DNA from 3 places in the Pantoea phytostimulans genome. Region 2 is predicted to be linked to each of the others. Evidence: predicted binding sites of a transcription regulator. Region 2 holds the regulator's gene; each other region holds the start of a gene.
What was found. Region 2 encodes PurR, which represses purine synthesis genes. Its sites were predicted from a motif close to CANGCAAACGTTTGCNTG; they were not measured.
Positions count from the first base shown of each region.

Region 1: guaD (guanine deaminase) is a predicted target of PurR. The motif match lies at 8,052-8,069, and genes of this name have one in related genera.
Region 3: ACF2G4_RS14780 (NCS2 family permease) is a predicted target of PurR. The motif match lies at 5,854-5,871, and genes of this name have one in related genera.

Region 1 covers NZ_CP173698.1:1,109,850-1,120,854, forward strand. The annotation lists gene dcp (peptidyl-dipeptidase Dcp) at 1-1,864, opposite strand, end outside; gene xdhC (xanthine dehydrogenase accessory protein XdhC) at 1,971-2,750, opposite strand; gene xdhB (xanthine dehydrogenase molybdopterin binding subunit) at 2,737-5,103, opposite strand; gene xdhA (xanthine dehydrogenase small subunit) at 5,093-6,535, opposite strand; gene guaD (guanine deaminase) at 6,532-7,860, opposite strand; gene ydfG (bifunctional NADP-dependent 3-hydroxy acid dehydrogenase/3-hydroxypropionate dehydrogenase YdfG) at 8,285-9,031, shown strand; gene ACF2G4_RS05305 (YnfA family protein) at 9,063-9,389, opposite strand; gene ACF2G4_RS05310 (DUF1283 family protein) at 9,521-9,844, shown strand; gene ACF2G4_RS05315 (DUF1161 domain-containing protein) at 9,896-10,192, shown strand; gene ACF2G4_RS05320 (MDR family MFS transporter) at 10,222-11,005, opposite strand, start outside.
Region 2 covers NZ_CP173698.1:901,427-912,431, reverse strand. The annotation lists gene ACF2G4_RS04395 (FUSC family protein) at 1-602, shown strand, start outside; gene ACF2G4_RS04390 (hypothetical protein) at 603-1,070, opposite strand; gene sodC (superoxide dismutase [Cu-Zn] SodC) at 1,202-1,714, opposite strand; gene ACF2G4_RS04380 (aldo/keto reductase family oxidoreductase) at 1,797-2,693, opposite strand; gene ACF2G4_RS04375 (DUF1289 domain-containing protein) at 2,759-2,998, opposite strand; gene ACF2G4_RS04370 (TetR/AcrR family transcriptional regulator) at 3,170-3,766, shown strand; gene ACF2G4_RS04365 (alkene reductase) at 3,859-4,956, shown strand; gene gloA (lactoylglutathione lyase) at 5,071-5,478, shown strand; gene rnt (ribonuclease T) at 5,605-6,273, shown strand; gene ACF2G4_RS04350 (Grx4 family monothiol glutaredoxin) at 6,310-6,645, opposite strand; gene ACF2G4_RS04345 (C40 family peptidase) at 7,007-7,783, shown strand; gene ACF2G4_RS04340 (YnhF family membrane protein) at 7,827-7,919, opposite strand; gene purR (HTH-type transcriptional repressor PurR) at 8,197-9,222, shown strand; gene punR (DNA-binding transcriptional activator PunR) at 9,219-10,124, opposite strand; gene punC (purine nucleoside transporter PunC) at 10,232-11,005, shown strand, end outside.
Region 3 covers NZ_CP173698.1:3,150,914-3,161,918, forward strand. The annotation lists gene yidC (membrane protein insertase YidC) at 1-916, shown strand, start outside; gene mnmE (tRNA uridine-5-carboxymethylaminomethyl(34) synthesis GTPase MnmE) at 1,009-2,373, shown strand; gene ACF2G4_RS14770 (malonic semialdehyde reductase) at 2,791-3,381, shown strand; gene ACF2G4_RS14775 (4'-phosphopantetheinyl transferase family protein) at 3,671-4,420, shown strand; gene ACF2G4_RS14780 (NCS2 family permease) at 4,471-5,784, opposite strand; gene yieH (6-phosphogluconate phosphatase) at 5,915-6,574, shown strand; gene ACF2G4_RS14790 (GlxA family transcriptional regulator) at 6,597-7,529, shown strand; gene ACF2G4_RS14795 (acyltransferase) at 7,514-8,509, opposite strand; gene glyQ (glycine--tRNA ligase subunit alpha) at 8,909-9,820, shown strand; gene glyS (glycine--tRNA ligase subunit beta) at 9,830-11,005, shown strand, end outside.

The DNA of each region.
Region 1 (11,005 bases), 210 kb from region 2:
CAGCGAGCATTTGCGTCCAGATATAAGCGTAATAACCTGCTGCATACCCTCCTCCCCAAATATGTTGAAAGTAGCTGGAGCGATAGCGCGGGGGTACGGCGGCGAGCGCCAGATTATCGCTTTGCAGCGCCTGCTGTTCAAAACCATCAACTGATTTTGGGCTATTGCTGCCGTTCAGGCTATGCCAGTGCAAATCCAGCAGCGCGGCTGCCAGTAATTCACTCATGTCATACCCTTTGTTGAACTTCTCAGCACGCACGATTTTCTCATGCAGTTCGGCGGGCATCGCTTCGCCGGTTTGATAGTGACGCGCAAAATTGCGGAAAACCGCGGTTTCGCTGGCCCAGTGTTCATTAATTTGTGAAGGGAACTCGACGAAGTCACGCGGCGTGGCGGTGCCAGAGAGGCTCGGATAACGCTGGGTTGCAAATAAGCCGTGCAGCGTGTGACCAAATTCATGGAACAGCGTGATAACTTCGTCCCAGCTCAGTAGCGCCGGTTCGCCAGCGGGCGGTTTGGTGTAGTTGCAGACGTTGTAAATCACCGGCTTGCTATCGAGCAACGTCGATTGATTGACGAAATTGCTCATCCACGCGCCACCCCCTTTGCTGTCACGCTTGAAGAAATCGGTGTAAAACAGCGCCATTGGCTGGTTATCTGCATCAAAAATTTCATAAACCCGCACGTCAGGGTGATAAACCGGCAAGTCGTGACGCTCAGAAAAAGTGATGCCAAACAGCTGCGTCGCTGCCCAGAACACCCCTTTTTCCAGCACATTGTTGAGCTCAAAGTAGGGTTTTATCTGGCTCTCATCCAGATCGTATTGCGCATGACGCACTTGCTCAGCGTAGAAACTCCAGTCCCAGGCGCTAAGCGTAAAATCAGCCTGTTGCTGATCAATTGTCTGTTGAATCGCAGCGGCTTCGCGTTCGGCTCGGGCACGCGCAGCCGGCACGATATTACGCATAAAGGCAAAGGCCGCATCCGGGGTTTTCGCCATCTGATCCTGCAATTGCCAGGCTGCATAGCTGGCAAAACCGAGCAGCCTTGCCTGTTCTGCACGGACCTGCGCCAAACGCAACACCCCTTCACGCGTATCGTTTTCATCGCCCTTTTCGCTGCGCGTCCACGCAGCCTGGAACAGGGCATGACGCGTATCGCGCTGTTTCAGGTTCTGCAAAGCGGGTTGCTGCGTGGTGTTTTGCAACACCAGCAGCCAGGCATTTTCCAGACCGCGCGCTTTGGCTGCCGCTTGCGCCACAGCGAGGTCGGCAGCACCTAAACCGTCAAGCTGCTGAAGATCGTTAATCACTAAACCGCCCGCTTTGGTTGCGGCCAATAATTTGTTGGTGAATTGCGTGCTAAGTTTGGCGGCTTCCTGATTCAGCGCTTTAAGCGTGTGCTTCTGTGCTTCCGGCAGATTAGCCCCCGCCAGCTGAAAGTGCTGCCAGGTGACTTCAACCAAACGCCTGGATTCGGCATCCAGTTTGGCACGCTGTTGATAAACCGCATCGAGTCGAGCAAACAGCGGACGGTTCAGCATAATTTCATCATTCAGCGCAGTGAGTTGCGGCGCGATCTCTTCATCGATCTGTTGCAAATAATCGTTGGTATGCGCCGCGGTCATCGCACCAAACACTAAATTGACGCGGCTTAAAAACTGGCCGCTCCGTTCCAGCGCTTCGTAGGTATTCAGAAAGGTTGGCTCATCTTTATTGTTGGCTATCGCCAATACTTCCTGGCGCTTCTCTTCAATACCGGCTTGCAAAGCAGGTAAAAAATCGTGCTGCTCGATCTGATCAAAGGGCGGTGCCTGATACGGTAAATCGCTGACGCTAAAGAAAGGGTTTTGTCGGGCGTTCATAGTCGCTCCTGGAGGGCCAATACAACACATCATCGCAAACAGCATCCTGACAGGTTGTTGTTGCTTGAACAACGTAGACAATTTTCTACTGATAAGAAATTTGCGGCTAATTAAGCCTGTGCTGCTGATAAACAGTGATGATTTCACCCGCAATGGCCACGGCAATCTCTGCGGGCAATTTGCCTTTGACATCAGGCAGACCAACCGGGCAGCGCAGTTGCGCCAGTTGGTCGGCAGAAATGCCTTTGCCTTCCAGACGGTAACGAAAACGCTGAGATTTTGTTTGAGATCCAATGAGACCGACATAGCGGAAATCACCGCGCTTTAATATGGCCTCGGTTAACGCCAGATCCAGCGGATGATGATGCGTCATAACCACGAAATAGGTGTCGGGTGCAGCCTGCGCCACGCAATCCAGCGGATCTTCAGGCTGAACCACCGTCACGCCCGCAGGCACAGAAGTGAACTGCGCTGCACGGCTATCAATCCAGCTTATGTGACAGGGTAACGTAGACAGCAACGTCACCAGCGCTTGTCCCACATGACCTGCGCCATAAACCTGAATCATCGGTTGCGCCTGTAACAACGGCTCAAACAAAATGGTGGTCATGCCGCCACAACACTGGCCTAAACGTGCGCCAAGAGAGAAATCTTCACTGCGCGGCGCTGTCTGGCCGCTGTGTAGCATTTCACGGGCCTGCACGATGCACTGAAATTCCAGGTGACCGCCACCAATGGTCAAATACGTTTCGTGTGGCGTGACCACCATTTTGCTGCCGCTGTCGCGCGGCACCGAGCCGCGCTCACTCAAGACGGTAATCAATACGCAGCTTTGCCGTTTTTCGCGTAGCGCGTGCAGCACGGTTATCCAGTCATGATAAATCATCGCAGGCTCCTGCTAACCGCTGCGCGCCCCAGAAGACACGTTCTGGCGTAGCGGGCGCATCCAGCATGGGATGTTGACGATAATCATCAACGCTGGCGACGGCATCTTGCAAAGCACACCACGCGGCAATGCCAAGCATGAACGGCGGCTCACCCACGGCTTTTGAATGGAAAACGGTATCCTGTGGATTTTTGCGGTTTTCGACCAAGGTGACGCGCATATCAGGCGGTACGTCACTGATCGCTGGGATCTTGTAGCTCGCGGGGCCGTCAGTCAGCAATTTGCCTTTGGCATTCCACACCAGCTCTTCGCAGGTCAACCAGCCTACACCCTGAACAAATCCACCTTCCACCTGACCTATGTCTATCGCCGGATTCAAGGATGCACCAACGTCATGCAGAATATCGGCGCGCAGTAGGCGATATTCGCCGGTTAAGGTATCGATCACCACCTCGCAACAGGCTGCGCCGTAAGCAAAGTAATAAAACGGCTTGCCACGGCCCGCGAGCCGATCGTAATGAATGCCCGGTACGCGGTAATAGCCGTTTGCTGAGAGCGGCACCTGATTAAACCACGCCAGCTGCGCCACTTCGGCAAAGGTGTAATGCTTATTACCGGCCCGCACAATGCCGTTGCGGAAACCAATGTCACTTGCATCGCACGAATGCAGCTTACACAGCATTTCAGTTAGCCTGCCGCGCAAAATCTCTGCCGCATTCTGTGCTGCTTTGCCATTGAGATCGGTGCCGCTGGAAGCGGCAGTCGGCGATGTGTTTGGCACCTTGCCGGTATCGGTGGCGGTAATTTGAATGCGATCAACGTCGATTTGCAGCACTTCAGCCACAATTTGCGCCACTTTGGTGTTAAGCCCCTGGCCCATTTCAGTGCCACCGTGGTTAAGCTGCACCGTACCGTCGGTATAGATCAAAATCAGTGCACCAGCCTGATTAAGAAAGCTGGAGGTAAAAGAGATGCCGAACTTAACCGGCGTCAGCGCCAGGCCACGTTTTAAAAACGGACTTTTGGCATTGAATTCAGCGATCTCTGCGCGACGTGCCTGATATTCGCTGCTGCGTTCCAGCTGTTCGGTCATTTCATCCAGCAAGTTATCTTCGACCTGCTGGTGATAATGCGTGATGTTACGTTCGGTCTTGCCGTAATAGTTGCGCTTGCGAAGATCCAAAGGATCCAACCCGCGCTGCCGCGCCACGTGATCCATGATTTGTTCTATCGCTACCATGCCCTGCGGACCGCCAAAACCCCGATAAGCCGTGTTAGAAGCCGTATTGGTACGGCAGCGATAGCCGGTAATCAGTGCATCACCGAGGTAATAGGCGTTATCGGCGTGGAACATCGCACGATCGACAATGGATCCACTTAGATCCAGTGAATAACCGCAGTTTCCGGCAAGATCAATTTTAACCCCACAAAAACGTCCATCATCATCCACGCCAACATCGTAGCGAACAAAGAAAGGATGCCGCTTACCGGTAATGCGCATGTCGTCACTGCGCGCCAGGCGCATTTTCACCGCGCGGCCGGTTTGCCGTGCTGCTACTGCGCATAAACACGCCACGCCCGCCGCCTGCGTCTCTTTACCACCGAAACCACCGCCCATACGACGCATATCAATGGTGACTTTATTCATGGTGATGCCCATGACTTCCGCTACCAGCTTCTGCACTTCCGTTGGGTTTTGCGTAGAAGAGAAGACTTGCAGCGAGCTGTCCTCGCCCGGGATTACCATCGCCGTCTGGGTTTCCAGATAGAAATGCTCCTGACCGCCAATATGGAATTGCCCTTTGATACGGTGCGGCGCACGCGCTAAAGCAGCTTCTGCATCGCCTCGCTGGTGGATATGGGGTTCCTGCACAAAACTGCCCAGCGCCAGAGCTTGCTCAACATCCAACAGCGGCTCCAGCACCTCATAGTCGATAATGGCGGCTTCCGCCCCCAGACGAGCGGCTTCAGCTGTTTCCGCCGCGACGGCGATAATGATTTGACCGAGATACTCCACTTTTTCATGAGCCAACAGCGGATCGCCCGGTTCCAGCGGCCCGACATCGTTAATGCCCGGCACATCTTGCCAGGTCAATACGCTGATCACCCCAGGAATGGCGTAACACGGCTGAACATCTATACGTGTAATACGAGCATGAGCATGTTCGCTCAGCCGCGGGCACAAATGCAGCAGGCCTGGCAGTTCAGGTTTGTCATCAATGTAGATCGCTTCGCCAGAAACATGTTTTTCAGCGCTTTCATGTTTATTGCTGCGGCCTACGCCACTCTGGATCTCTGCGGCGAATTGCGCCTTGATGACATCTTCTGAAAGCGCGGGACGATTATGAGACATAGCGGCTTACCTCCGTAATGGTCACATCGCCATTGTAACGATGGTAATAACGACGCAGTAAATTGCGGGCTACCTGCAAGCGATAATCTGCACTGGCGCGGAAATCACTTAGCGGCTGGAAATCATCGGCAAGCGCAGCACAAGCTTGCGCCAGCGTTGTCGCATTTAAAGGCTGGCCTGTTAATGCGTGTTCGCAGGCGCTGGCACGTTTTGGTGTTGCCGCCATGCCACCAAACGCAATACTGGCATTGCGCACTACGCCATTTTCAACCCAAATATTAAACGCCGCGAACACGGCAGAGATATCATCATCCAGCCTTTTAGAAACTTTCCACGCGACGAAATCAGGTGACACTGTCACTTTAGGGATACTTATCGCACGGATGAACTCCCCTTCAGCAAGCAGCGTTTGGCGATAGCCCGTAAAAAAATCATCAAGCTTAACGCTGCGCTGCGTTTCGCCCTGCTGTAACTGCAATGACGCATTCAGCGCCAGCAGCATCGGCGAGGCATCACCAATCGGTGAAGCGTTCGCGATATTGCCGCCAAGCGTCCCCTGAGAACGAATTTGCAATGAAGCAAAGCGTTGCAGCATTTCGCTGACGCCAGGAATACGTTCAGTTAAAAATGCGCTGATGGTGTTTAGCGCAGCGCCTGCTCCCAGCAGCCACGTTTCGTCAGTTTCACTGCAAGTTTTTAATGCGTCAATGTGCTCCAACGCAATCAGCGTTGGCAGCGGTTTATAGTGCTGCGTAAGGGTTAGCGCGAGATCGGTGCCGCCTGCCACCAGTTTCGCGTTGGGATGCTCGAGGTAGATGTGCGCCAGCTGCTCAACCGTTTTTGGCAGAAAACAGCGATGTCCGTTGCCGCTCAGCTCCTGCATCTGATCGTGTGCCAACCCCTCAAGACGCTGCACCACCTGCATGGCTGTCTGGTCAAACTTATCACTACTGGGTTGCGAGCAAAGCTGCTCAGCAGCATCCATAATCGGGCGATAGCCGGTGCAGCGACACAAATTGCCTGCCAGCGCGGTTTCTGCCTGATGACGATCCCAACCGTTAGCCTGTTTTTGCAAGCTAAACAGTGACATGACAAATCCCGGGGTACAAAACCCGCATTGTGAACCGTGACAATCCACCATCGCCTGCTGGGCAGGATGTAACTGGCTACCTTGTTTAAGATCTTCCACGGTAATGAGCTGCTTACCCTGTAATGTACTGACCAGCGTCAGGCAGCTGTTAACGGTTTCGTACTGCATTTTTCCTGCAACAGCTTTACCTAATGTCACGCTGCAAGCTCCGCAATCGCCAGAGGCGCAGCCTTCTTTGGTGCCTGTGCGCCGTTGGCGAGTGCGAAGATAATTAAGTACCGTGAGATTCGGGTCGATTTCGGTTTCAGTGACCAACTGATTATTAAGCAGAAACTGGATCATGCGGCTTTCTCCCCGGCGTCACGATGCCAAACCGGACGACCATTTACCCAGGTTTGCGCGATATTGCGGTCGTCGCCCAGCGTCATTAACACGAACAACTTTTCCCAGATATCTTTACTGTTGCCGATGCGTAAGGTTTGCAGCGCGGATACGGCGGGATCGAGCACCACAAAATCCGCCTCTTTGCCCGGATTAAAATTGCCGATGGCATGGTCGAGATCCAGCGCATGCGCACCACCCAACGTCGCGTGATAAAAGGCTTCAGCGGCGCTGATTTTGTATTGTTGTAGCTGGCCGACTTTGTAAGCCTCACCCAGCGTTTGCAGCATATTAAAGGTCGTGCCTGCGCCGACGTCGGTGCCAATGCCCACTTTAACGCCCTGCTGCCAGCTGCGTTTGATATTGAACAGGCCGCTGCCGAGAAACAGATTTGAAGTGGGGCAAAAAGCAATGGAAGAATCGGTATCGTGCAGGCATTGCCACTCTCTCTCTTCAAGATGAATACAGTGAGCAAAGACGCTGCGGCGGCCAGTTAATTTATAGTGATGATAAACATCCAGATAACCTGCGCGCTCCGGGAACAGCGCTTTTACCCAAGCGATTTCTTGCGGGTTTTCACTTAAATGGGTATGCAACCAGGTATCGGGAAATTCTTCGCGCAGCTGCTGGACTTTCTCAAGCAAAGCGGGCGATGAGGTCGGCGCAAAGCGTGGTGTTAAGGCGTAACTCAAGCGGCCCCGCTCATGCCAGCGCGTGATTAGCGCTCGCGTTTGCTGATAACTCTCTTCGGGCGTTTCCGTCAGATAATCAGGTGCATTGCGATCCATCATCACTTTGCCGGCAATAATGCGCATATCCAGCGCTTCAGCCGCGCTAAACAGTGCATCCACTGATTGAGGATGTACCGTGCCAAAGATTAGCGCGCTGGTGGTGCCGTTAGCCAGCAGCTGATGAAGGAAAAACGCGGACATCTGCGCCGCATGATCGGGACAGTGATATTGCGCTTCCACCGGAAACGTATATTGATTCAACCATTCCAGTAGCTGCTCGCCAAACGCGCCAATCATTTCAGTTTGTGGGTAATGAATATGCGTATCGACAAATCCCGGCATGATGAGCTTGCCGCGCATATCGATAATGTCGTGCGGGTTGAGTTGTTCGCTCACGCTTTGCCATTCATGCAAACCAACCACGCGCCCTTCACGCAGCAGCAGCACGCCATCTTCCAGGTAACGGGCGTGCTCGAGAATGGCTTCTGGCTGTTCCGCGATGGCAGCAAAATCGAAAAAACTGGCGCGGATAGCCGTATCTTTAGTTAAAGGCATGAGATTTCCTTCTTGTGAGAAAACTTCGGGCTTTCTCATTAATTATGCAGGTAATGGCCTTAAACAAGATTAGCAAGAGGCATGCCAATAATTGAGTTTTGCATATCATTTAAATATCAATAGCTTATGAAGATTTGGCAGTAACTTCTAAATATAACCACCTTGGATCTGTGCGCAAACGGTTGCTCATTAAAGCAACCGTTTGCAATTAGGGTTTTATCAAAAAGAGAGACATAAAAAAGAGGTTACCCGCATAAAACGCCCCACCGTGATGCACTTTTTGAGTGCGTCGTGCGCTAAATAAGCGCATAGCGCGGCGGCAGAAAAATCCCTTTACAGCGCAGGCCAGATTTCGGCAGGCACAAGCTAAAACGAAATGGTATGGTGAATGCGTCGAACCTGAAATTGCATAAGGAACAGTGAGATGATTATTTTTGTTACCGGCGCGACGGCCGGTTTTGGTCAAAGTATCACCCGCCGATTTATCGAGACAGGTCACAAAGTTATTGCCAGCGGACGCCGCACCGAGCGCCTACAAGCACTTAAAGATGAACTGGGCGATAACCTTTATACGGTACAGCTTGATGTGCGTGATCGTGCGGCGATTGATGAGGCCGTGGCGGCGTTACCTGCAGAATGGCGCAACATCGATATTCTGGTGAACAACGCTGGGCTGGCGCTGGGTATAGAACCGGCACATAAAGCCAACGTTGAAGACTGGGAAAACATGATTGATACCAACACCAAAGGGTTGGTTTACATGACGCGCGCCCTGCTGCCGCACATGGTTGAACGCAATGTCGGTCATGTCATTAATATCGGTTCGATTGCAGGCAGCTGGCCTTATGCAGGCGGCAATGTTTACGGTGCGACCAAAGCTTTTGTGCGCCAATTTAGCCTTAATCTGCGCACTGATTTACATGGCACCGCGCTGCGCGTAACGGATATTGAGCCTGGTTTAGTCGGCGGAACAGAATTTTCGAACGTTCGCTTCAAGGGCGACGACGATAAAGCAGGCCAGGTTTACGAAGGTGCAAAAGCATTGACCCCTGAAGATGTTACCGAAGCGGTTTATTGGGTGGCAACGCTGCCGAAACACGTCAACATCAACAGCCTTGAAATGATGCCGGTGAGCCAGACGCTGGCGGGTCTGAAAGTTCATAAGCCCTAATAATATCGCCAGCCCCAGCGGCTGGCTCTTTTCAGGCGCGTCCCCAACCCATCACAATGATCAGCATGCCTGTAAAAGCAATGGCGGCGCCGCTCCAGTCCCACACGCTCAGCTTTATGCCATCCACTACACGCAGCCACAGCAACGCCGTTAAAACATACACGCCGCCGTAGGCCGCATAAACACGCCCACTGGCTGCCGGATGAAGTGTCAGCAACCAGACAAACAGCGCCAGACTCGCCGCCGCAGGAATCAACAACCACACCGAAGCGCCCTTTTTTAGCCATAGCCATGGCAAAAAACAGCCAATAATTTCTGCCAGTGCGGTAATGAAAAACAGCAGAGCGGTTTTAATCAGCATTTTACTCTCATAACAGTAAACAAAACGCTCATCGCTGGTGAGCGAAGAAATGGCGATGATATACTATGCAAATCCGTGGCAACAGCCGTTACTGTGGGCACTGTCTGCGTTAACCGAAGGAAAATATCATGAAAAAATTGATTCCAGCCCTGATGGTGGCTCTGCTTTCTGCTTCCGCATTTAGCGTTAGCGCCACCAATAATCGGGTGATTATTGAAGATGGCAGCAGCGCTGCGAGCAATGAAGCCGCACGTCAAAGTAAAGAGCAATGGAACGACACGCGTATGCTGCGTAACAAAGTTAATTCGCGCGTGGAAAAAGAGTTCGATAAGACAGATACCGCATTTGATACCCGCGATAAGTGCGAACAGAGCCTGAATCTCAATGCATATTGGGAACCGAACACCCTGCGTTGCCTTGATCGTCGTTCCGGTCGTCCCATAGCACCCTGATTACATTCCGCTGCTATAGTAATGACGGACCTGTTACATAAGGAGAAGGTAATGAAGAAACAGACTGGATGGTGGGTAGCGGCGTTACTTGCCGTGCCAATACTGGCACAGGCTTCATGTGAATCGGTGAAAGCGGATATCACCCAGAAAATTATTCAAAACGGTGTTCCTGAGTCAGGCTTCACGTTAGACATCGTGGCTAATGATCAGGTTGATCAAGCAGGCGGCCAGGTAGTCGGTCACTGTGAAAATGACACACAGAAAATCGTTTATAAGAAAACCAGCCGGGACGATGAATCCAGCGTGCCCGACAGCGCAGGCAGCTCACAAGACTCGCCAGCGCAGTGATATTCAGGGCGACATCGTCGCCCTTTGCTTTACTCCGCATGCTCTGGCCGCTGACGCGGCATCAACCAGGCTACCCACAGTGACAACGCTGCAATCAACAACGCAACCACAAATACCCAATGCAACGACACCGCAATGCCCTGTACCATCTGGTGCAATGTGTCGGCGGGTAAGGCCTTACGCGTCTCTTCTGACATGATTTGCTGCACCGGATCCTGTGCATGCGGTAATCGCCACGCCAGGTTGATATTCAGCACCGCGCCCATCAAAGCGGTACCAATTGCGGAGCCGATCATACGACTGAACATGATCGAGGCGGTGCAAATACCGCGAATATCGTAATCCGCATGATTCTGCACCGAAACCAAAAAGGTTGTGCTGGTCATGCCCATCCCGGTGCCAATCACAAACGCAGTCAATCCAGACTGATAAATTGAACTGCCTGTTTGCAGCAGCAACAGCAACGCACTGCCGGCAATCAGCAGCAATGCGCCCAGCTGAGCGGTAAAGCGGTAGGAAGTATGCAGCATTAATCGACCACTGAGCGTGCTGGCCAGCGGCCAACCTATCGACATCATCGCCAGCGCACTGCCTGCGGCTAAAGGTGTGCCGCCGGTAATGCCCTGAATCCAGGTGGGCAAAAAAGCGCTGATCCCCATCATCGCCGCGCCAATAATTAAATTGCCTGCATTCCCGGCAATAATCAGTCGGCTACGCCAGATAATCATCGGAAATAAAGGGGCTTCAGCCCGCTGTTCATGCCGCTTGAGCTGCCAGCCAGCAAAAAGTGACAGTGCAACAAAAGGCAGCAGC
Region 2 (11,005 bases):
GGCAATTTATTGTCTTTATGGGATCGTTTATTGCTGTGACCAATCCACCCAGTTGGGATTACGCAGACTTCTTCAATGACAACATTGCGAAAGTCTGTGGTGTATTACTGGCATGGTTGGCGTTTCAGATTTTACGACCGAGTTCGGATGCACGGCGCAGTCGCCGTCATATTCGTGCGCTACGCGTGGCGTTTCTCGATCAGCTACGACGGCGGCCGCGCTTAAGCGAAGATCGGTTTGAGTCACAAATTTATCACCACATCAGCCAACTGAGTAACAGTCGTGATGAGCAGGCGCGCGTCTGGTTACTGCGCTGGGGCGTGGTTTTGCTTAACTGTTCGCACATCGTCTGGCAATTACGTGACTGGCAGCCCTCATCACCCTCGCTTGGGCAAATACGCGAGGGCAGTCTGCATAATTTACAGCAAATTATCAGCAGCCGTGGTGTGCGGCATGGCTCGCTCGACAATACGCTGGATGAACTGGCCACGACTATTGATAAGCTACTGACGGAAGAAAACAGTGAGGCCAATACATTAGCGGGAATTCTCTGGCGTTTACGCTGTTCTTTGGCACAACTTAAACAGGCTGTACCTGATTAATTACCGGCAATATTGCTGCTGTTGGCGGCTAAATTCATCCTGCAGTTGCTGCAACGTTTTGTGCCCTTCGAAACGCGTTTTGTCCACTTCCGCCATCGGCTGAATCACCAGCGCTTTCTCATCAGGTGAAAAGATAAAGCGCCTGATAATAGCGGTACCGGTAAAGCTTTTGCCTTCAATTCCGCCGCACACCATGGTCATGGCGCGGTGCGTGATGGTGGTATCAGTGAAATTGGTTTCAGTGGCGCTGCGCAACACATCCTGACAGCCTTTGGCTTCCAGCTTGCGCACGGTGTTTTTGCTCAGCCACTCACGGCCTTTAGCAATATTTTCGCAGACGCCGCGCATCGGATTAGTATCGATGGTGCGTTGAAGTTGCCGCCCAGTTTCGGTCACCAACTGCGTGTCATTAGGTTGATCGCATCCCACTAGCAGCAGACACAATAATAATGCGCCCGATAGTTTCATTCACCTGCTCCTTAGCTCATCAACCTTTCTTACTTGAATCAACATCATAGGGGGGAACGGTTTATGATGATAGCGCTAAAGAGTAAACAACGTAGAGGAAAGCAGGCGGCAAAGGCTAGCCGCCCGTAAAGTCAGATTACGCCGCAGGCATAACGTGCCCCGCCGCCGCCCAGCGGTTGAGGATGGTCAGCATGATTGTCACCGCCTACGTGTACCATCAATGCTTTACCTTTGACCTCGCTGAGCGATTTGATCCGCGGTGCCAGCACCGGATAACTGGCCATGCCTTTATCATCAACATAAACGGCCGGTAAATCGCCTAAATGGCCTTCACCGTATGGGCCAAGGTGTTTACCTGTGTTGGCGGGATCTAAATGTCCACCCGCTGCACCGGCCGCTACCGTTTTGCCTTCAGAAGGCCCCGGTTCACAGCTGCCTTTAGCATGAACATGGAAACCATGAATACCGGGTGTTAATCCCTGTAATTTAGGGGTGAACTGTAAACCATACTGCGTTTCTTCGATTGTCACTGTGCCAACCGTTTTACCGATGCCTTCAGCCGTAACCTGATGGAGGGTGACCTGCTCTGAAGCCGCTTGTGCTGCGCCACACGTTAACATTGCCAATAACGCTATCGTTTTCATTGTTACTCCTTTTACATTCCAGGGTTCCATAAGCCTGGCCTTAGATGCGTTATCTTGCTCAAGTTTGACGCAATTTTACGCTTTAGGGCACGTCGTAACCCAGCGCCGCTTTACGAATGCGGAACCATTGCTGGCGATTCATCTTCAATTGCACAGCACCTGCAGCTTCGCTAACGCGTTGTGTTTTACCCGAACCAATGATGGGCAATGGCTTGCTGGGCAGCATCATCACCCAGGCATACACCACCTGTTCCAGACTTGACGCACCTATCTCCTGCCGCACCGTTTCGAGCTCATCACGCAGCGGTTGATAATGTGGATCGCTGAATAAAAGTCCGCCCCCCAAACATGACCAGGCCATTGGGCGAATGCGATGTTGTTGGCATTGATCCAACGATCCATCCAGTAACACACTTTGCTGAACCGGCGATATTTCTAATTGGTTTGTCACTAAAGAGAAAGGCAAGCGCGTTTGCAATAGCGTGAGCTGTGTAGGTGTAAAGTTGGAGACGCCAAAATGGAGCACCTTACCGCTCTGATGCAGCGCAATGAACGCTTCAGCGACTTCATCTGCATCCATTAACGGATCGGGACGGTGAATCAATAACAGATCTAAATAATCGGTCGCTAAATGGCTGAGTGATTTTTCAGCGCTGCTCAGGATGTGGGATTTATCGGTATTGTAGTGACCAATGTGGTGCTCTGGCTTAGCGCGCGTGGCGATACCGCATTTAGTGACGATCTGCATCTGTTTGCGTAATGCTGGCGCCAGTTTCATCGCTTCACCGAAGGCAGCCTCACAGCGATATTCACCGTATATATCGGCGTGATCAACAGTGGTAATGCCTAACGCAAGATGGTGTTCTATAAAGGCCACCCGCTGCTGCGGCGTCATGTCCCATTCCATCAGGCGCCAATAGCCCATAATTAGCGGCGAAAAAGTGGGTCCGTGCGGTGCGATCAATTGCGGTTCTAACATCGTGAACATCCTGTATTGAAAGGGCTGAAGGCGTGTAAGGGAGTATAACGGAAACGGGGAACGCGTCAGAACAATGAAGGTTGTTCAGGATCAAGCGGCTCGTCTATTTTCTTCTGGCGCAGCATGCGTATACGGCGTTGCTGACATAAGCGCAATACTTCACGCTTTTGTCCATCGCTGAAGCGCATCCAGTTAAACCGCTCATCACGGCTGCGCAAACATCCCACACAAAAGCCGCGCGCATCCGTCTGACAAATGCCGCGACAAGGGCTGGGAACGGGAAAAAATTCAAGTTGCTCCGCCACCGCATCTCCGAATAAAAAACATGAGGTCTAAAAAGAGCGTAGTGTTTTTAAGCAAGAAACCCAATAAACGGGCGTAATTTGCGCTATTGCTCTCCCTACAAACTAAACAGTATGTGCCGAAAGCGCAATTTGGCATTGCAATAGACCAACTGGTCTAATAGTCTGGCCGACATGAACATAACGCGACAACGCAACGATACCCGAGAACATTTGCTGGTTACAGGCGAGCAGCTTTGTCTGCAACGCGGTTTTACCGGCATGGGATTGAGCGAACTGCTGACGCTAGCAGAAGTACCGAAAGGCTCTTTCTATTATCACTTCCGATCAAAGGAAGTGTTTGGTGTTGTCTTGCTGGAACGTTACTTTGCACGCTACTTGCAAGATGTTGAGTATCAGTTGCAGCAAGAAACCGGAAGTGCCCGAGAACGATTGCTTAACCATTTTCGTCGCGCAGAGCGTTTGTTTCGTGAAGAAGGTCATATTGTGGGTTGTTTAGGCGTTAAGCTTTCAGCCGAAGTGTGTGATCTCTCTGAACCGATGCGAGAGGCTTTGCAACTCGGCGCCAGTAAAATCATTGCTGTTTATGCTCAAACTTTGCAGACCGCGCAGCAGCATGAAGCGGTCAACTTGCCGCAACAGCCTGCGCAAATGGCCGAATTACTCTACCTTTTATGGTTGGGCGCAAGTTTACAAAGCAAGATTTCCCGTGAGGTGCAACCTATGCATCTCGCACTCATTACCATCGAACAGTGGCTAAATGCGCACTGATTTTAAAATGGCACTTTTGAGATTTTAAAAAGACAATTTTGTTTTTTAAAATGCCACTTAATAGATGACTGGTCTACTAATAAGGAGTTTACATGGCGAGTACCCAGCTGTTTCGTCCGCTAAAAGTCGGTGCAATCACCGTTCCAAACCGTGTTTTCATGGCGCCGCTGACCCGTTTGCGCAGCATTGAGCCAGGCGATATACCGACGCCACTGATGGGCGAATATTATCGTCAACGTGCCAGCGCAGGCTTGATTATCACCGAAGCCACGCAGATCTCTTTCCAGGCTAAGGGCTATGCCGGCGCGCCGGGATTGCACACCCAGCCACAAATCGCGGCATGGAAAGAGATCAATAACGGTATTCATGAAGCGGGCGGTCACAGCGCTGTACAACTTTGGCATACCGGACGTATTTCGCATCACAGCGTGCAGCCAGAAGGCAACGCACCGGTAGCGCCAGCGGCTATTTCTGCAGGTACGCGTACTTCACTTCGCGCTGCTGATGGCAGCGTTTATCGTGAAGATACCTCGACACCGCGCGAATTAAGCGTGGCGGAAATCCAGCAGATCGTAAAAGATTTTGGTCAATCGGCGACAAACGCGCGTGAAGCTGATTTCGATTTGCTTGAGCTTCACTCAGCACACGGGTATCTGATTCATCAGTTCCTTGCGCCAGATTCAAACCCGCGTACCGATGAATATGGCGGCAGCATTGAGAAGCGTGGCCGTTTTGCGCTGGAAGTTGTTGATGCTGTGATTGCAAACTGGTCAGCCGATCGCATAGGTATTCGTGTTTCTCCCATTGGTAGCTTCCAGAATCTGGATAACGGTCCAGACGAAGAAGAAGCTGCACTGTGGTATATCGGTGAATTGGCGAAGCGTAACATTGCCTATCTGCATATGTCTGAGCCTGACTGGGCTGGCGGCACGCCCTACACCGACGCGTTCCGTGAGAAAGTGCGGAAGCTGTTCCCTGGCGTCATCATTGGTGCCGGTGCCTATACAGTAGAAAAAGCGGATGATCTGATTGCGCGTGGACTGATTGATGCCGTGGCGTTTGGTCGCGATTATATCGCCAACCCCGATCTGGTCGAGCGTCTGCAGCAAGATGCGCCACTTAATCCTCAGCGCCCAGAAAGCTTCTACGGCGGCGGTGCTGAAGGCTACACCGATTATCCCACGCTGTAAGTGACTGTGCTGTCGTAACGTTTTGTTGCGGCAGCGATTATTCTTTCACTCTGTTCGTCGCTATACTTAGCGCTTGTGTCATCATTCGATGACGTTTTGATTAAAGAGGATGTTATGCGTTTACTTCACACCATGCTTCGCGTTGGCGATCTGCAACGCTCCATTGATTTTTATACTCGCGTGCTGGGTATGCGTTTACTGCGTCAGAGCGAAAATACCGAATATAAATATACGCTGGCGTTTGTAGGTTATACCGAAGAGAGCGAAGGTGCCGTGCTTGAATTGACCTACAACTGGGGCGTAGAGAGCTACGATCTGGGTAATGCTTATGGCCATATCGCATTGGGCGTGGATGATGCCGCTGCAGCGTGCGATCGTATTCGCAACGACGGTGGAAAAGTCACCCGTGAAGCGGGCCCGGTCAAAGGCGGCTCTACGATCATCGCTTTTGTGGAAGACCCAGATGGCTATAAAATCGAGTTAATCGAGAATAAAGACGCCGGTAAAGGTCTTGGTCACTAAACAAGATTGACTCAGCCTGCCCTTGTTGTCGGCAGGCTGATATTTCCCCAGCCCTTTGTGGCCTGCTGCACCCAACGCTGTTTTTTGTCATAATGCGCGCTGCCCATTCCCTGCAATGAGATCCTGATGTCTGAATCGAATTCCCCAAACGCGCTCAATCAACGCTTCCGCGGCTTCTTTCCGGTGGTTATTGATGTAGAAACCGCTGGCTTTAATGCGCAAACCGACGCGCTGTTAGAGATTGCCGCTACAACGCTGAAAATGGATGAAGATGGCTGGATTCACCTCGACCAGACGCTGCATTTTCACGTTGAGCCTTTTGAAGGCTCGCTGTTGCATCCCGAAGCGTTGGCTTTTACCGGCATCGACCCGCATAACCCGCTACGTGGCGCTGTCGATGAACATGACGCACTGCATGCCATTTTTAAAATGGTGCGCAAAGGGATCAAGGATACCGGCTGTAACCGTGCCATTATGGTGGCGCACAATGCGACCTTTGATTTGAACTTTATGAACGCTGCTGCTGAACGGGCCAACCTCAAGCGTAATCCTTTTCATCCCTTTGCTACTTTTGATACCGCAGCATTGAGCGGTTTAGTCTTGGGACAAACGGTTTTAGCGAAAGCGTGTAAAGCGGCAGGCATGGAGTTTGACAGTACACAGGCGCATTCTGCTCTTTATGATACTGAGCAAACTGCCACGCTGTTTTGTGAATTGGTTAATCGCTGGAAGCGGCTGGGTGGATGGCCCTTACCCTTTGCAGAAGGCGATGCGGCTGAAAGCGCCTCAGAATAGATAACGTAAAAAGGCCGACATTTGTCAGCCTTTTTCTTATTCCGCTTCTTTAAACTTCTCAGCGGTTTCTTTGATCAGCGATTGAAGTTCGCCACGCTGGAACATCTCAACGATAATGTCACAACCGCCGACCAGTTCGCCATCAATCCACAACTGTGGGAAAGTTGGCCAGTTTGCGTATTTCGGCAGTTCAGCACGAATATCTGGATTCTGCAGAATATCCACGTAAGCGAAACGCTCACCACAGGCTGACAGCGCCTGAACCGCCTGAGCAGAGAAACCACAGCTTGGCAGTTTCGGCGAGCCTTTCATGAACAGCAGGATCGGGTTTTCTGCGATCTGGCGCTGAATTTTTTCTACAGTACTCATAATTGCCTTCCTTAATTCGTCACTTCGTGTTTGTTTATTGTAGCGACTTCGCCCTCGGACTGAAAATGAGAATTTACTTTCGGAAGGTCAAACCGCCATGTTTGTTAAGTCGCTGTATAAGAAATAACACTCTCATATCATTAATGCGCATTAATGTATTAATAATTAGCAATAATTTCGCTGATATAAGGTGCTGAAATTGCTCATTTTCGCTCCAATTTCAATCAGCTAACAGATTAATAGAAAAAGGACTTACTTTTTTAAAAACATCTGGACTAGAATGGCCTCGGCACTGATCCTGGATCAGATTTTTCCAACCCTGTTATGGCCGTTTTTAACCTGACAGCTCAACTGTAACCGGACTATGCGTCTAATCATTACGCTTTTCATACTGGCTTTTGCCCAGCTGTTCTTTAACGTCGCATCTGCTTCACCGCATGCGCCGGTTAAGGCCAGCCAGCATAAAGTAGAGAAAAAAAGTGCACGCGAAGATGAGCGGCGTAAACGACGCCCGGTAAAAACCGCAGTTAAGAAATCCCGTCTGACTTCCGTTCAAAAACTTAAACTCAAAAAACAGAAGAAAGTCGAGTTAGTTGCACATAATACCTCCGCTAAAAAAATTACGCTTAAATCCTCAAGTAAACATTACGGTCGCCAGCGTTCATCAAAAGTTATCGCAGCCGAAACCAATGAGCTCGGTACGATTAAGATGAGTAAGGCCCATCGTCAGCGCTATCAAAAAGCGCGCGAGACAGCGATGGCAAAACTCATGGGCCAGTTGGGCAAACCTTATCAGTGGGGCGGTACTTCTCCACATACCGGGTTCGATTGCAGCGGTCTTGTATGGTATGCCTACAAAGATTTGTTGAAGTTTAAAATCCCCCGTACCGCCAATGAGATGTATCACCTGCGTGATGCTGCGCCGATCAAGCGAGAATTGCTTGAGAAAGGTGATTTAGTATTCTTTCGCATCAATGGACGCGGCACCGCCGATCACGTCGGCGTTTATTTAGGCGATGGGAAGTTTATTCAATCGCCGCGCACCGGCAAAGATATTCAGATCAGCGCATTAGGCGAAGATTACTGGCAGCGTCATTATATTGGTGCCCGACGAATGATGACGCCGAAAACCATACGATAGAATCATTAAGCATAAAAAAAGCCGGTTAAACCGGCTTTTTTTATTAATGCAAAATAGCGGTAAAGCTAAAAGCGACGATCATCAATAATGCCCCGCCAGTGGTCATCAATGCCAGTTTCATCTCGGTACTCATCATCTCTCCTTGGCCTCACAGTTTGTGTGGGTAAAGCATTTTCCCATAAGGCCCAGTAAAAATCTCGTTTTATCCGTTCAGCCTTGTTAGAATCCCGCCTTTGTTGCGCAACGCGCGCAACGTCGGTTCCGTTCGCTGTCTTCCTTTGGCTTTTTTTTCCGCACAGACGCCATATTACCGGCAAAAAAGCAGTATATTTGCGGGCAAAACCCTACGTTGACGCAAACGTTTAACATCATGCTTATCAACTAGTTAAGATAAGCTCGGGAGTCTCTTTTTCATGGCAACAATCAAAGATGTGGCGAAACGCGCGGGAGTTTCTACAACGACCGTCTCTCACGTCATTAATAAAACGCGTTTCGTGGCAGAGGAAACGCGTAATGCGGTCTGGCAAGCCATTCAGGAGCTGCATTATTCGCCGAGCGCAGTGGCGCGAAGCCTGAAGGTAAATCACACCAAAACGCTGGGATTGCTCGCCACCTCCAGCGAAGCGCCCTACTTTGCTGAAATCATTGAGGCTGTGGAAAATCACTGTTTTGACAAAGGCTACACCCTGATTTTAGGTAATGCGCATAACGATTTGCAAAAACAGCGCGCTTACCTGTCCATGATGGCGCAGAAACGCGTTGATGGCTTATTGGTGATGTGCTCCGAATATCCAGACGATCTGCTGAAGATGCTGGAAGAAAATCGCAATATTCCCATGGTGGTCATGGATTGGGGTGAATCGCGTGGCGATTTTACCGACACCGTGCTCGATAACGCCTTCCACGGCGGTTATCTTGCCGGGCGCTATTTAATCGAACGTGGACACCGCGACATTGGCGCAATTCCGGGCCAAATGGAACGCAACACGGGTGGCGGACGTCACGCAGGTTTCCTGAAGGCCATGGAAGAAGCCAATATCCAGCCTCGCGCAGAGTGGATCGTACAAGGTGACTTCGAGCCTGAGTCAGGTTATCAGGCGATGCAGCAAATCCTCTCGCAGAAACAAAGACCGACTGCCGTTTTTTGTGGTGGTGACATCATGGCGATGGGTGCCATTTGTGCCGCAGATGAAATGGGATTACGCGTCCCACAAGATATTTCCGTGATCGGTTATGACAACGTGCGCAACGCACGCTATTTCGCACCCGCATTAACTACCGTGCATCAGCCAAAAGCGGAGTTGGGGGAAAAAGCGTTGGATATGTTGTTGGATCGTATTACCAGTAAACGCGAAGAGTCTCAGACCATTGAGGTTCATCCCACACTGATTGAGCGTCGCTCAGTCGGTTATGGCCCTTTCCGCGATTACCGCCGTTAATCCTCACTTAACCATTCCTGATTAAGTGTTTGCGCATCACCTAGATAGCTGAGCAACCAACCCAGCGCCGGTGATGCGCGATCTTCCGCCCAGCTTACGCAGCAAGGACTTTCTGGAAAACTTTCCGGTAACGTGAGCTCAACCAGTTCACCTGAATCGAGTAACGGGCGAGCCAGATGCCCCGGCACCATGGCAACGCATAACCCCGCCAAAACACAATCCAACCCTGTTTGCCATTCCGGCACGACCAAACGTCGCTGATTGTCCAGCGTCCAGGTCATACGACGCGGCAGCGCCCGTGATGTATCTTCTAATACCAACGACGGCCAACTGCGCAAAGTGTCATCATCTAATGCCTCTGCCTGTGTTAAAGGATGCTCACGCATCACTACGCAGCGCCAGTTGAGCGCGCCCATATCTTTAAAGGCGAAGCGTCCGCCCACAGGAATAGCCTGGGTTGCCCCAATCGCGACGTCAACTCGCCCGTCTGCTAAGGCATCCCACACACCATTAAACACTTCGTAACTGATGATTAATTCCATGTCGGGAAAATGACGATAAAAGTCTTTCACTAACTGCCGCGTTCGTTCTGGTTTAACAATGCAGTCTACCGCGATGCTTAACTGCCCGCGCCAGCCATTTGCCAGTTGTTGACATTGACGTCGGGTTGCCAGCATTTTTTTGATAACAGTGCGTCCTTCGCGGACAAAATGTTCGCCTGCGGGGGTTAAAACCACTTCGCGATGATGACGTTCAAATAGCGGAACCGCCAACCAGGTTTCAAGCTGCCGTACCGTATAGCTGATGGCAGAAGGAACGCGGTGTAGTTCCTGTGCGGCTGCGCTAAAACTTCCACCGCGCGCTACCGCATCCACAACTTCTAATGCATATTCTGACCACATAATCTGCCTTCAAAATTTTTAACAGCCAATGGCAAATATTAACGTTTCACAGGTTTAAACGCACCTTTTACACTCTGCCGCGTTCATTCTGCAAAAATGAGAAAAAGATGTTATCGAATAAGAGCTTTATCCCTTACCTTGCGCTGCTCAGTATGCTGGGCTTTTTAGCAACAGACATGTATCTCCCCGCGTTCGGCGCCATGCAACAAACGTTTAATACGTCACCGGGTATCATCAGTGCCAGCATGAGCTTGTTCCTTGCGGGATTCGCCTGCGCGCAGCTTTTCTGGGGACCGCTGTCTGATCGCATTGGGCGCAAGCCCGTTTTACTCGCAGGCCTGACGCTGTTTGCCTTGGGCTGTGCAGGCATGTTGTGGGTGACTGACACTATTTTGATGCTGGTGCTGCGCTTTATTCAGGCGGTAGGTGTTTGTGCCGCAGCGGTGAGTTGGCAGGCTTTAGTGGTTGATCGCTATCCGCAGGCGCGCGCGAATAAGGTATTCGCGACGATTATGCCTTTGGTGGCACTTTCACCTGCGCTTGCGCCGCTGCTGGGCGCATGGCTTATCGGTCATTTTCATTGGCGTTCAATTTTTTTGGTTTTGACACTCACAGCAGTTGCATTGATTGCCGTGACGTTGCGTTTACCCTCCACACGTAAAGTCTCCAATAACGATCTGCAAAAGCCCGGTTTTATCACCCTGCTTCGCTCTTCGGTTTATCGCGGAAACGTCATAATTTACGCTGCCTGCTCGGCCAGCTTTTTTGCCTGGTTAACCGGCTCGCCCTTTATTTTGGCAGACATCGGATTAACGCCTGCCGATATTGGCTTGAGCTATGTGCCGCAAACCATCGCCTTTTTGATCGGTGGCTTTGGTTGT
Region 3 (11,005 bases), 1.7 Mb from region 2:
GAACATCACCACCAACAATGGTTGGGTGGCGATGCTGCAGCAGTATTTTGCTACTGCATGGGTACCGCGTACCGCAGGCAGTAACGCGCTTTACACCAGTAACCTGGGTAACGGTGTTGCTGCAGTAGGCTATAAGTCTGCGCCAGTGACTATCGCCGCCGGTTCGCAACAGAACCTGGGCGCGACGCTGTGGGTTGGCCCGGAAATTCAGGACAAGATGGCAGCCGTTGCGCCGCATCTGGACCTGACAGTCGATTATGGTTGGTTGTGGTTCATCTCTCAGCCGCTGTTTAAATTGCTGAAATTCCTGCACAGCTTCATCGGTAACTGGGGCTTCTCCATTATCGTGATTACCTTCATCGTGCGCGGCATCATGTACCCGCTGACCAAAGCGCAGTACACCTCGATGGCGAAAATGCGCATGCTGCAGCCGAAGATCCAGGCAATGCGTGAGCGCCTGGGTGACGATAAGCAGAAGCAGAGCCAGGAAATGATGGCGCTGTATAAAGCAGAAAAAGTGAACCCGCTGGGTGGTTGTTTGCCACTGGTGATTCAGATGCCAATCTTCCTTGCTCTCTACTATATGTTGATGGGCTCGGTTGAACTGCGTCATGCACCGTTCGCGCTGTGGATTCATGACTTGTCTGCGCAGGATCCGTACTACATTCTGCCGATTCTCATGGGTATCACCATGTTCTTCATTCAGAAGATGTCACCGACCACCGTGACCGATCCGATGCAGCAGAAGATCATGACATTCATGCCGGTTATCTTTACCGTGTTCTTCCTGTGGTTCCCTTCAGGTCTGGTGCTGTACTACATCGTCAGTAACCTGGTAACGATTATCCAGCAGCAGCTGATTTATCGTGGCCTGGAAAAACGTGGTCTTCACAGCCGCGACAAGAAGAAAGCGTAAGACATTAAGGCGGGAGACATCCCGCGTTAAAACGGTCTATCCTGAGGCGGTCAAAGCGACCGCCTTTTGTTTTTTGTAGTGAGAGAGAATTTATGAGCCACAGCGATACTATCGTTGCCCAGGCCACGCCTCCCGGACGCGGCGGCGTGGGTATTCTGCGTATTTCCGGCGCGCGTGCAGCTGAGGTTGCGCAGCAGGTATTGGGCAAACTGCCTAAGCCGCGCTATGCCGACTATCTATCCTTTAACGATGCCGACGGCAGCGTGCTGGATCAAGGCATCGCGCTGTGGTTTCCGGGCCCTAACTCGTTCACGGGTGAAGATGTGCTGGAGCTGCAAGGTCACGGCGGGCCGGTAATTCTCGATTTATTACTGAAGCGTATTGTGGCGTTACCGGGACTGCGTATTGCGCAGCCGGGTGAATTTTCTGAACGCGCTTTCCTGAATGACAAACTCGATTTAGCGCAGGCTGAAGCGATTGCTGACCTGATTGATGCCAGTTCAGAACAGGCGGCGCGTTCTGCGGTTAACTCATTGCAGGGTGCGTTTTCTACCCGTATCAACCATCTTGTGGAAGCACTTACGCACCTGCGAATCTATGTCGAAGCGGCCATTGATTTCCCGGATGAGGAGATCGATTTTCTCTCTGACGGCAAAATCGAAGCGCAGCTTAATACAGTGATTGGCGATCTCGACAGCGTCCGCGCTGAAGCGCGTCAGGGCAGCCTGCTGCGGGAAGGAATGAAAGTGGTGATTGCCGGACGTCCTAATGCCGGAAAATCCAGCCTGCTGAATGCGCTGGCAGGACGTGAAGCCGCCATCGTGACTGACATTGCGGGAACCACGCGCGATGTCTTGCGTGAACATATCCATATTGACGGTATGCCGCTACATATCATTGATACCGCAGGATTACGTGAAGCCAGCGATGAAGTGGAACGTATCGGTATCGAACGTGCCTGGCAGGAAATTGAACAGGCCGACCGCGTGCTGTTTATGGTCGATGGCACCACCACCGACGCCACAGAAGCCGCCGCCATCTGGCCCGATTTTGTTTCTCGTTTACCCGCTGAATTGCCGATTACCGTGGTACGTAACAAAGCCGATGCTACAGGCGAAACGCCGGGATTGAGTGAAGTAAACGGTCACTCACTGATTCGACTATCAGCGCGCACCCGTGAAGGTGTTGATGAGTTACGTGATCATCTGAAACAAACCATGGGATTTGCTGGCAACGTGGAGGGCGGATTCCTTGCTCGTCGTCGCCATCTGCAAGCGTTGGAGTTAGCGGCGACGCACTTACTTCAGGGTAAAGATCAGCTGCTGGGTGCCTGGGCGGGTGAATTGTTGGCAGAAGAGCTTCGTCTTGCGCAGCAGGCATTGAGTGAAATCACCGGCGAGTTTACTTCTGACGATTTGCTGGGGCGGATCTTCTCCAGTTTCTGTATTGGTAAGTAGCATTCAAATTCCTTCTCCGGCGGTAAACGGCCGTCGGAGGCCCTCGCTTGAGCGCTAGCCTTCCCCTGTTCAACGTTTTTCCTGCATTCTTGCGTAGCACTTATGACGCAGCGACAAGCCTAATGGCTTTGGTCAGTGTCTTGAGATGCCCCATCCTGCGCGCCTTCGCTGTGGCTTAATAGCCCTTTCTCTGCATGCATTATTGCGACAATGTTATTTGGCTGCGCCGAAGCATTGCAGTATAACGATCAGTGCCTTGGGCGGTTATTTGTTCACTGCGGCTGTCACTGTTCTTATTGCTGCTTACGCATAGCGCGTGAAGTCATGATTAAAAGCAAAAGCGCACCGGCTAACCTCGGCGAGCCATTTATTGTCGTAAACATGGGTCTTAATTTTGCTGTTAATAAGGAAGGTAGAATGAGTACACCGCTTGATACTGCTGCATTAGACACGCTGTTTAACCAAGCCCGCACACACAGTTACTGGCAGGATAAGCCGATAGAAAGCGCCTTGCTGGAGCAACTTTATGCGCTGACTGCGCTGGGTCCGACTTCGGCCAACTGTTCACCGGGACGCTTTGTGTTTGTTACCTCTGCTGAGGGTAAAGAGAAGCTCAAACCTGCACTCTCTTCCGGCAATCTGGAAAAAACCCTGGCTGCGCCCGCGACAGTCATCGTTGCCTGGGACAGCGAATTTTATGAGCAACTGCCCACGCTGTTTCCACACGGTGATGCGCGCAGTTGGTTTACCAGCAGCCCGGATTTAGCAAAAGAAACGGCATTTCGTAACAGCAGCCTACAAGCAGGTTATCTGATTCTGGCGGCGCGTTCGCTGGGGCTGGATGCAGGTCCAATGTCTGGTTTTGATCCAGCAAAAGTTAATGAAGCCTTTTTCTCCGGCAGCAAATGGCAGGTTAATCTGCTGATTAATCTCGGTTATGGTAATGACAGCAAACTGCATCCGCGTTTACCCCGCCTGAGTTTTGAACAAGCCTGTAAATTCGCATAATGAGCAGGGCGTCGCGGTAGACTTCGCGACGCAATATTAGCGACTTAACGCACATCTTGCTTTTCACTTCGCCTGTTTTGATCCTCTGTTTCGATAGCGCCGCGCACGTTTCTTTAATGTCATCATGATCAAGCGACACGGTTATTTGATGACAACCGTGCGCAAAAACAGGCCGTAGCCTTCGTCCTTTTCCTAATTTGTTCTATTCCGGCTTGTGCTGGATGCAATCAGCTCAGAAAATTCTTACAATGTAATTGACGATTATCTGACCATTTTCACGGAGCGACAGATGGCGGGACATTTTGTTCGTTGGACCGGCGACCCCGGATTTTTAGCCGAAAGGTTGCGCATTTCTCAAGACGTATTCGATACAGCACAACATTTTGCCGACAAGCGTCGTGGGCGGTTTCTTGCTGCCCGTGCGCTGTTAGCGCAATTAATGCTGCGGGTTTATGGCATTAATGAACTTCCAGCTTTGATCACCAACAGCAACGGTCGCCCCGCCTTTGCCGACCGGGATTTGCCTGATTTCAGCATCGCCTATGCGGGAAATATGATTGGCGTACTGTTGGCGGAAGAGGGTGGACGCGCAGGTCTGGACATGGAAATTGTGCGTGCTCATAGCCGACAAACACAAGAACAGCTCATGCAGGAGTTAACCTCCGGCGAAGTTGCCTGGATCAATGCCCAGCAAGATTTTATGGAAGCGGTAACGCAAATCTGGACGCTGCGTCAGAGCATCCTTAAATTAACCGGCGCAGGTGAAAGCGGGCTGGATTCGTTGCGCCTACTGCCCGGCGCGGGTCGTTTGCGCTCAACGCTTTATCCCGACATTCAGGTGGTATGTGATGCAGAACCGACGCTGGTTTGGGCCTGTGCATTATCGCCAGCCACACAGCGTTTGCATCTGTGGGAGATGGACAGCTCGCATCAATGGCGTGCGCTTCGTGAAGTCGAGATGAGCAAACCTAATATCGGCCCGCATACGTTGCGTTTGACCAGTTTGCCGCACGAACGAAGCTTGCACCCTGAAATGTAAAAAAGGCCGCTATTGCGGCCTTTTTTCATTCAACGTGCAGCAATTTGTGGTTAATGTGCGTCGATAAAAGCTATCTTCAACACAAAAAGCAGCGCGACGATAACCACACAAGGGCTGATTTCACGCCAGCGTCCGGTGCCCAGTTTCATCACGCAGTACGCAATAAAGCCCAGCGCAATGCCTTCGGTGATGGAGAAACTGAACGGCATCATAGCTGCGGTCACAAAGGCAGGAACGGCTTCCGTTAAATCATCCCAACGCACGCGTGAAAGGCTGGATGTCATCAATACGCCAACGTAAATTAACGCGCCTGCGGCGGCATAACTGGGCACCATTGCCGCCAGCGGTGACAAGAACATCACCAGCAGGAATAAAATACCGGTAACCACCGCCATCAACCCGGTGCGCCCGCCGATCGCTACGCCGGAGGTGCTTTCAATATAAGCCGTGACCGAGGATGTCCCGATCAGTGCGCCGCTTACTGAGCTGATGCTGTCGACATACAGCGCCTGCTTCATGCGCGGAAAAGTCCCTTTTTCATCGGTTAATCCGGCTTTGTCCGTGACGCCAATCAGCGTGCCGGAAGAGTCGAACAGATTCACCAACATGAAAGAGAAGATCACGCCCGCCATGCCAATGTTAAAGGCACCTTTGATATCGACCTGGCCGACCACCGAGGTGACTGATGGCGGAGCAGAAAACAGACCAACAAATTTCACGTCACCCAGTATCCAGCCAATGGCGGTCGTTACCACCATTGAAATCAATACTGCGGCATGAATATTACGTGACGCAAGGATAGCAATAATAAAAAAACCGAGCGCGCCAAGCAGCACGCTGTGCGAGGAGAGATTTCCCACCGCCACTAACGTATCAGGATTCGGCACGATGATACCGGCATTTTTCAGCCCCATCATGGCGATAAACAGGCCGATACCAGCGGTGATACCTACGCGTAAACTCAGCGGGATATTGGCGATCATCCAGTAACGCACACGCAGCAGCGTCAGGATCAACAGCCCCAGCGCACCCCAGAAAATGGCGCCCATGCCAATCTGCCACGAATAACCCATCGCACCTACCACCACAAAGGCGAAGAAGGCGTTCAGGCCCATCGCTGGCGCCAGCGCGACGGGCAGATTTGCAAATAATCCCATCAAAATACTGCCAAAGGCAGCGATCAGGCAGGTCGTTACAAACACCGCCTGGGTATCCATGCCCGCCACCCCTAAAATCTGCGGATTGACGAAAACGATATAGACCATGGTCAGAAAAGTGGTGATACCGGCAATCACTTCGGTACGCACCGACGTGCCGTGTTCCTGCAGCTTGAAGATGCGCTGCAAAAGGCCTTGTTTGTTCATTTCATCCATTCCAGAAGAAAAACTTTCGGCGCGTATCCTGGCGATTTTAACAGCGCAATACAATGATTTTTCGCAACCGATTGCCAATGGTAGAGTGTGAAGGTACCCACAAATCAAAGGATAGAGTCTGATGTCTGTAGAATGTGTATTTTTTGACTGCGATGGCACGCTGGTGGACAGCGAATTACTCTGTACGCAAGGCTATGTAAACACCTTTGCCCGCTACGGTATTACGCTTTCACTGCAGGAGATGTTTGAGAAGTATAAAGGCATCAAGCTTTACGACATCATTCGCGACGTGGGAGACGCGCATCAGGTGACGTTGCCCCTGGAAGAGGTTGAAACCGCCTACCGGGCTGAAGTTGCGCGGCTGTTCGATCTGGAGCTGAAACCGATTCCCGGTGCGAAAGCGCTGGTTGATCAGGTGAAAGTGCCGATGTGTGTGGTATCGAACGGTACGGTGAAGAAGATGCAGCACTCGCTGGGCCTGACCGGCATGCTGGCGCATTTTGAGGAGCATCTCTACAGCGGCTATGACATTTTGCACTGGAAGCCCGATCCCGAACTGATGTACCACGCCGCTGAACAGATGCAAGTACCGATTGAACGCTGCATTTTGGTCGACGATTCTGAAGCTGGCGCACGCGCGGGCATTGCGGCAGGTATTCCGGTATTTTACTACTGCGCTGATGCGCACAATCCTGAACTTGACCACCCGCTGATTACGCGATTTGAGGATATGGCGGAGCTGCCCGCGCTGTGGCGCGCTCGCGGTTGGAACCTGGTTTAACCTTTAACATCAGAGACAATGGATGCCGCAAACCGTCTGGTTCTTAACGCTGCCCGGTGTCATGGCGCTGGATGTTGCTGGCCCCGCTGAAGCTTTCACGCTGGCGGACGGCAACTTTACGCTGCGCTACATCGGTCCGCAGGAAAACGTGCTCTGCTCAACGGGTATGACGATTGGCAATATCGAGCCGCTGCCCGACACGCTGCCGCCTGAAAGTTTGCTGGTGGTACCCGGCGTCTACGATTCACGCAGTTGCTACGACACGCCGCAAGCGAAGCAGGCGCGTGACTGGCTGCAACGTCAACAAGCGGCAATTCAGACGCAAACGCTTACGCTGGTTTGTGTCTGCTCGGGGGCTTTATTGGCGGCGCAGGCGGGTTTGCTCAATGGCATTCAGTGCACCACGCATCATGACGTGTTGGAACGCATGAAAGCCACCGCGCCTCAGGCAGTGATCAGAGAGAACCGTGTCTTCGTTGAAGATGGCAGCATCTGGACCAGCGCGGGTATCACCGCAGGCATCGATCTCGCTTTGCACCTGATCACCCGTTTATGTGGGGCGCAAACCGCGCTAGCCGTGGCGCGTGAAATGGTGGTGTGGTTTCGCCGTTCTGGTGATGACCCGCAACTTTCACCGTGGCTGCGTTACCGCAATCATCTGCATCCGGCGATTCATCGGGCGCAGGATGCGATGATGGCTCACCCGGAACATAGCTGGTCGTTGGGGGAACTCGCGACGCGTGTCCATGTGAGCAGCCGCCATCTGGCGCGGCTGTTTCGTCAGCATTTGGGTATCAGCGTGCGGGAATATCACGAGCAGCTGCGGGTAGGCATTGCGCGTCAGCGCCAGCAGCAGGGCGAAGCGGCAGAAAAAGCCGCGCTGGCGGCGGGATTTTCCTCGGCGCGCCAGTTGCGTCGTGCGCGCCAGCGCTGGGACGATCAGCTCACCAAATGATGTTTATCGACACGTTTTAATACCATTGCCAGCAACAGACTGCCACCTAAGGTCACGCCAAATACCCACGGCAGATCCAGCCACGGGCGCGACATATCGTCATAGTGATGAGTGCGGAGATAATGAATAAACAGCGCGTGAAAACCATAAATCGGCAGTGAATAGCGCGCAATCATCGCCATGCCCGGCACTGTGCGGCTATTGAGGACATTTTTAAATAAAACCAGCAAGCTGATGGCGGCGATAAATACCAGCGGGCCGCAATAGAGATACCAGGTATCGTTGAACGCGCCGTTGATCTTCAGTTCTTGCTTAGTGCCCAATGCAATGCCAATCACGCAGGCGATGAATCCGGTCGCAGCCAGCCAGCTTGTGCGGCGCCCTTGGGTTTCCATTGTGCCAATCGCGCGGCCCAGCAGTGCATAGAGCAAATAATAAATACTGTCACCGCTGACATATAAATTCACCGGTAGCCAGTGAAATCGACCCAACGACTGACTCGCGGTGTTGGGATTAGCCAGCACCGCCAGAACCACCACCAACAGCGCGACGTAGCGCGCCTGCACCGCTTTCACCTGAATCAGTGGCGAAAGCAGATAAATACCAATCAGCGCGAAGAAAAACCACAAGTGGTAGAACACCGGCTTTTGCAGCATTTTCAGCAGCGATCGACCTTCACTAATCGGCGTTAACCAAGTGATATAGGCCAGCGCCACCGCGCTGTAAAACAGCAAACAGAGCACCAGCCGCAGCATATGACGCGGTTGCGCACTGCGCTCACCGAAGAACAGATAACCCGAAATCATAAAAAACAGTGGCACGCAGACGCGCGACGCAGAGTTCAAAATGTTAGCCATATCCCAGTGAAAGCCCGTCACCGCCACCGGGCCGGTGATGTACCAGGTTGTGGTATGAATCACGATCACCATCAAACAGGCAATGGCGCGTAAATTATCGATCCAATAAATCTTTTGCTGCATGGTTTCCTCTTGCGCGGCGCTCCGTGCGAAGAAGGTTAGCCAGTCATAGCCGCGCCAACAACCTTTGGCTCAAGGATTCAGAGCCATCCGGGAAAGTTGGCGCATAAACGTTGTTACCTAAACGTGGTCACGAATTTAGTCACGAACTAAGAATTTCTCGATCACAGCGTCATCGGGTTCGACACCTAAACCTGGCTCACTCGGCAGCCAGGCATAGCCGTCAGTGATGCGCACCGGATTTTTCGCCCGGCTCGACGCAGTATTCCATCACCAGCGCATTCTCTTTCGACACCGGGGAAGGGTTCCAGGCCGCTCAGGATTTCCGGCTGCACAACACGCGGTCAAAGGGTATACTGGCGCACTCTTTTTTCATCTAGCCGAATCGCGTGCGAATTCAACATGCAAAAGTTTGATACCAAGACCTTTCAGGGCCTGATCCTGACCTTGCAGGATTACTGGGCGCGTCAGGGCTGCACCATCGTTCAACCGCTGGACATGGAAGTGGGCGCTGGCACATCTCATCCAATGACTTGCCTGCGTGCTATCGGCCCAGAGCCGATTGCTACCGCTTATGTGCAGCCGTCACGCCGTCCAACCGACGGTCGCTACGGTGAAAACCCGAACCGTTTACAGCACTATTACCAGTTCCAGGTGATGATCAAGCCTTCTCCAGACAACATTCAGGAGCTTTATCTTGGGTCGCTGAGAGAACTGGGTCTGGACCCAACGGTGCACGATATTCGCTTCGTTGAAGATAACTGGGAAAACCCAACGCTGGGCGCATGGGGATTGGGCTGGGAAGTCTGGCTCAACGGCATGGAAGTGACGCAGTTCACCTACTTCCAGCAAGTGGGCGGCCTGGAATGCAAACCCGTTACCGGCGAAATCACCTACGGCCTTGAGCGCCTGGCGATGTATATCCAAAGCGTCGACAGTGTTTACGATTTGGTGTGGAGCGATGGCCCGCTGGGTAAAACCACTTACGGCGACGTGTTCCATCAGAACGAAGTAGAACAATCTACTTACAACTTCGAATACGCCGACGTCGATTTCCTGTTCTCCTGCTTCGAGCAGTATGAGAAAGAAGCACAGATGCTGTTAGCGCTGGAAAAACCGCTGCCGCTGCCCGCTTACGAACGCATTCTGAAAGCCGCACACAGCTTTAACCTGCTGGATGCGCGCAAGGCGATCTCAGTGACCGAGCGTCAGCGTTATATTCTGCGTATCCGCACCCTGACCAAAGCCGTGGCTGAAGCGTATTACGCTTCCCGCGAGGCGCTGGGCTTCCCGATGTGCAAAGACAAAAAGTAAGAGGCAGCCATGACAGATAAAACCTTCCTGGTGGAAATTGGCACCGAAGAGCTGCCACCAAAAGCCCTGCGCAGTCTGGCGGAAGCCTTTGCTGCTCAGGTCACCGCTGAACTGGATGCAGCGAATCTGGCTCACGGCGAAGTGAGCTGGTTTGCTTCGCCGCGCCGTCTGGCGCTGAAAGTCGCCACATTGAGTGCTGCACAGCCAGATCGTGAAGTTGAAAAACGCGGCCCAGCGATTGCCGCCGCTTTTGATGCCGAAGGCAATGCCACTAAAGCGGCTGAAGGCTGGGCGCGTGGCAACGGCATTACCGTTGATCAAGCAGAACGCTTGAGCACCGACAAAGGCGAATGGCTGGTTCACCGTGCGCAAGTTAAAGGTGAAACGGCGCAAGCGCTGCTGCCGGCGATGATCGCCACGGCGCTGAGCAAGCTGCCAGTACCAAAGCTGATGCGCTGGGGTGCGAGCGACGTACAGTTCGTGCGTCCGGTGCATACCGTGACGCTGCTGTTGGGCGATGAGCTGATTCCAGGCACCATTTTAGGCATTGAGTCTGCACGCATTATTCGCGGGCACCGCTTCATGGGCGAAAAAGAGATCACGCTTGAGAATGCCGATCAGTATCCAGAAATTTTGGAAAAACGCGGCCAGGTGATCGCAAATTATCAGACGCGTAAAGCGATGATCAAAGCGGATGCCGAAGCGGCGGCACGTCAATTGGGCGGCGTCGCGGATCTGAGCGATAGCCTGCTGGAAGAGGTGACCTCGCTGGTGGAGTGGCCGGTGGTGCTGACCGCAACCTTTGAAGAGAAATTCCTCAAGGTTCCGGCTGAAGCGCTGGTTTACACCATGAAAGGTGACCAGAAATATTTCCCGGTTTACGACAATGACGGCAACCTGTTGCCGAACTTCATTTTCGTCACCAACATCGAATCCAGCGATCCACAGCAGATTATTTCCGGTAATGAAAAAGTGGTTCGCCCACGTCTGGCGGATGCGGAATTCTTCTTCAATAACGATCGGAAAAAGCGTCTGGAAGAGAATCTGCCGCGCCTTGAAACCGTGCTGTTCCAGAAAGATCTGGGCACGCTGCGTGATAAAACCGATCGTATTCAGGCTTTAGCAGGCTGGATTGCTGCGCAGATTGGCGCAGACGTTAATCATGCGACGCGCGCCGGTTTGCTG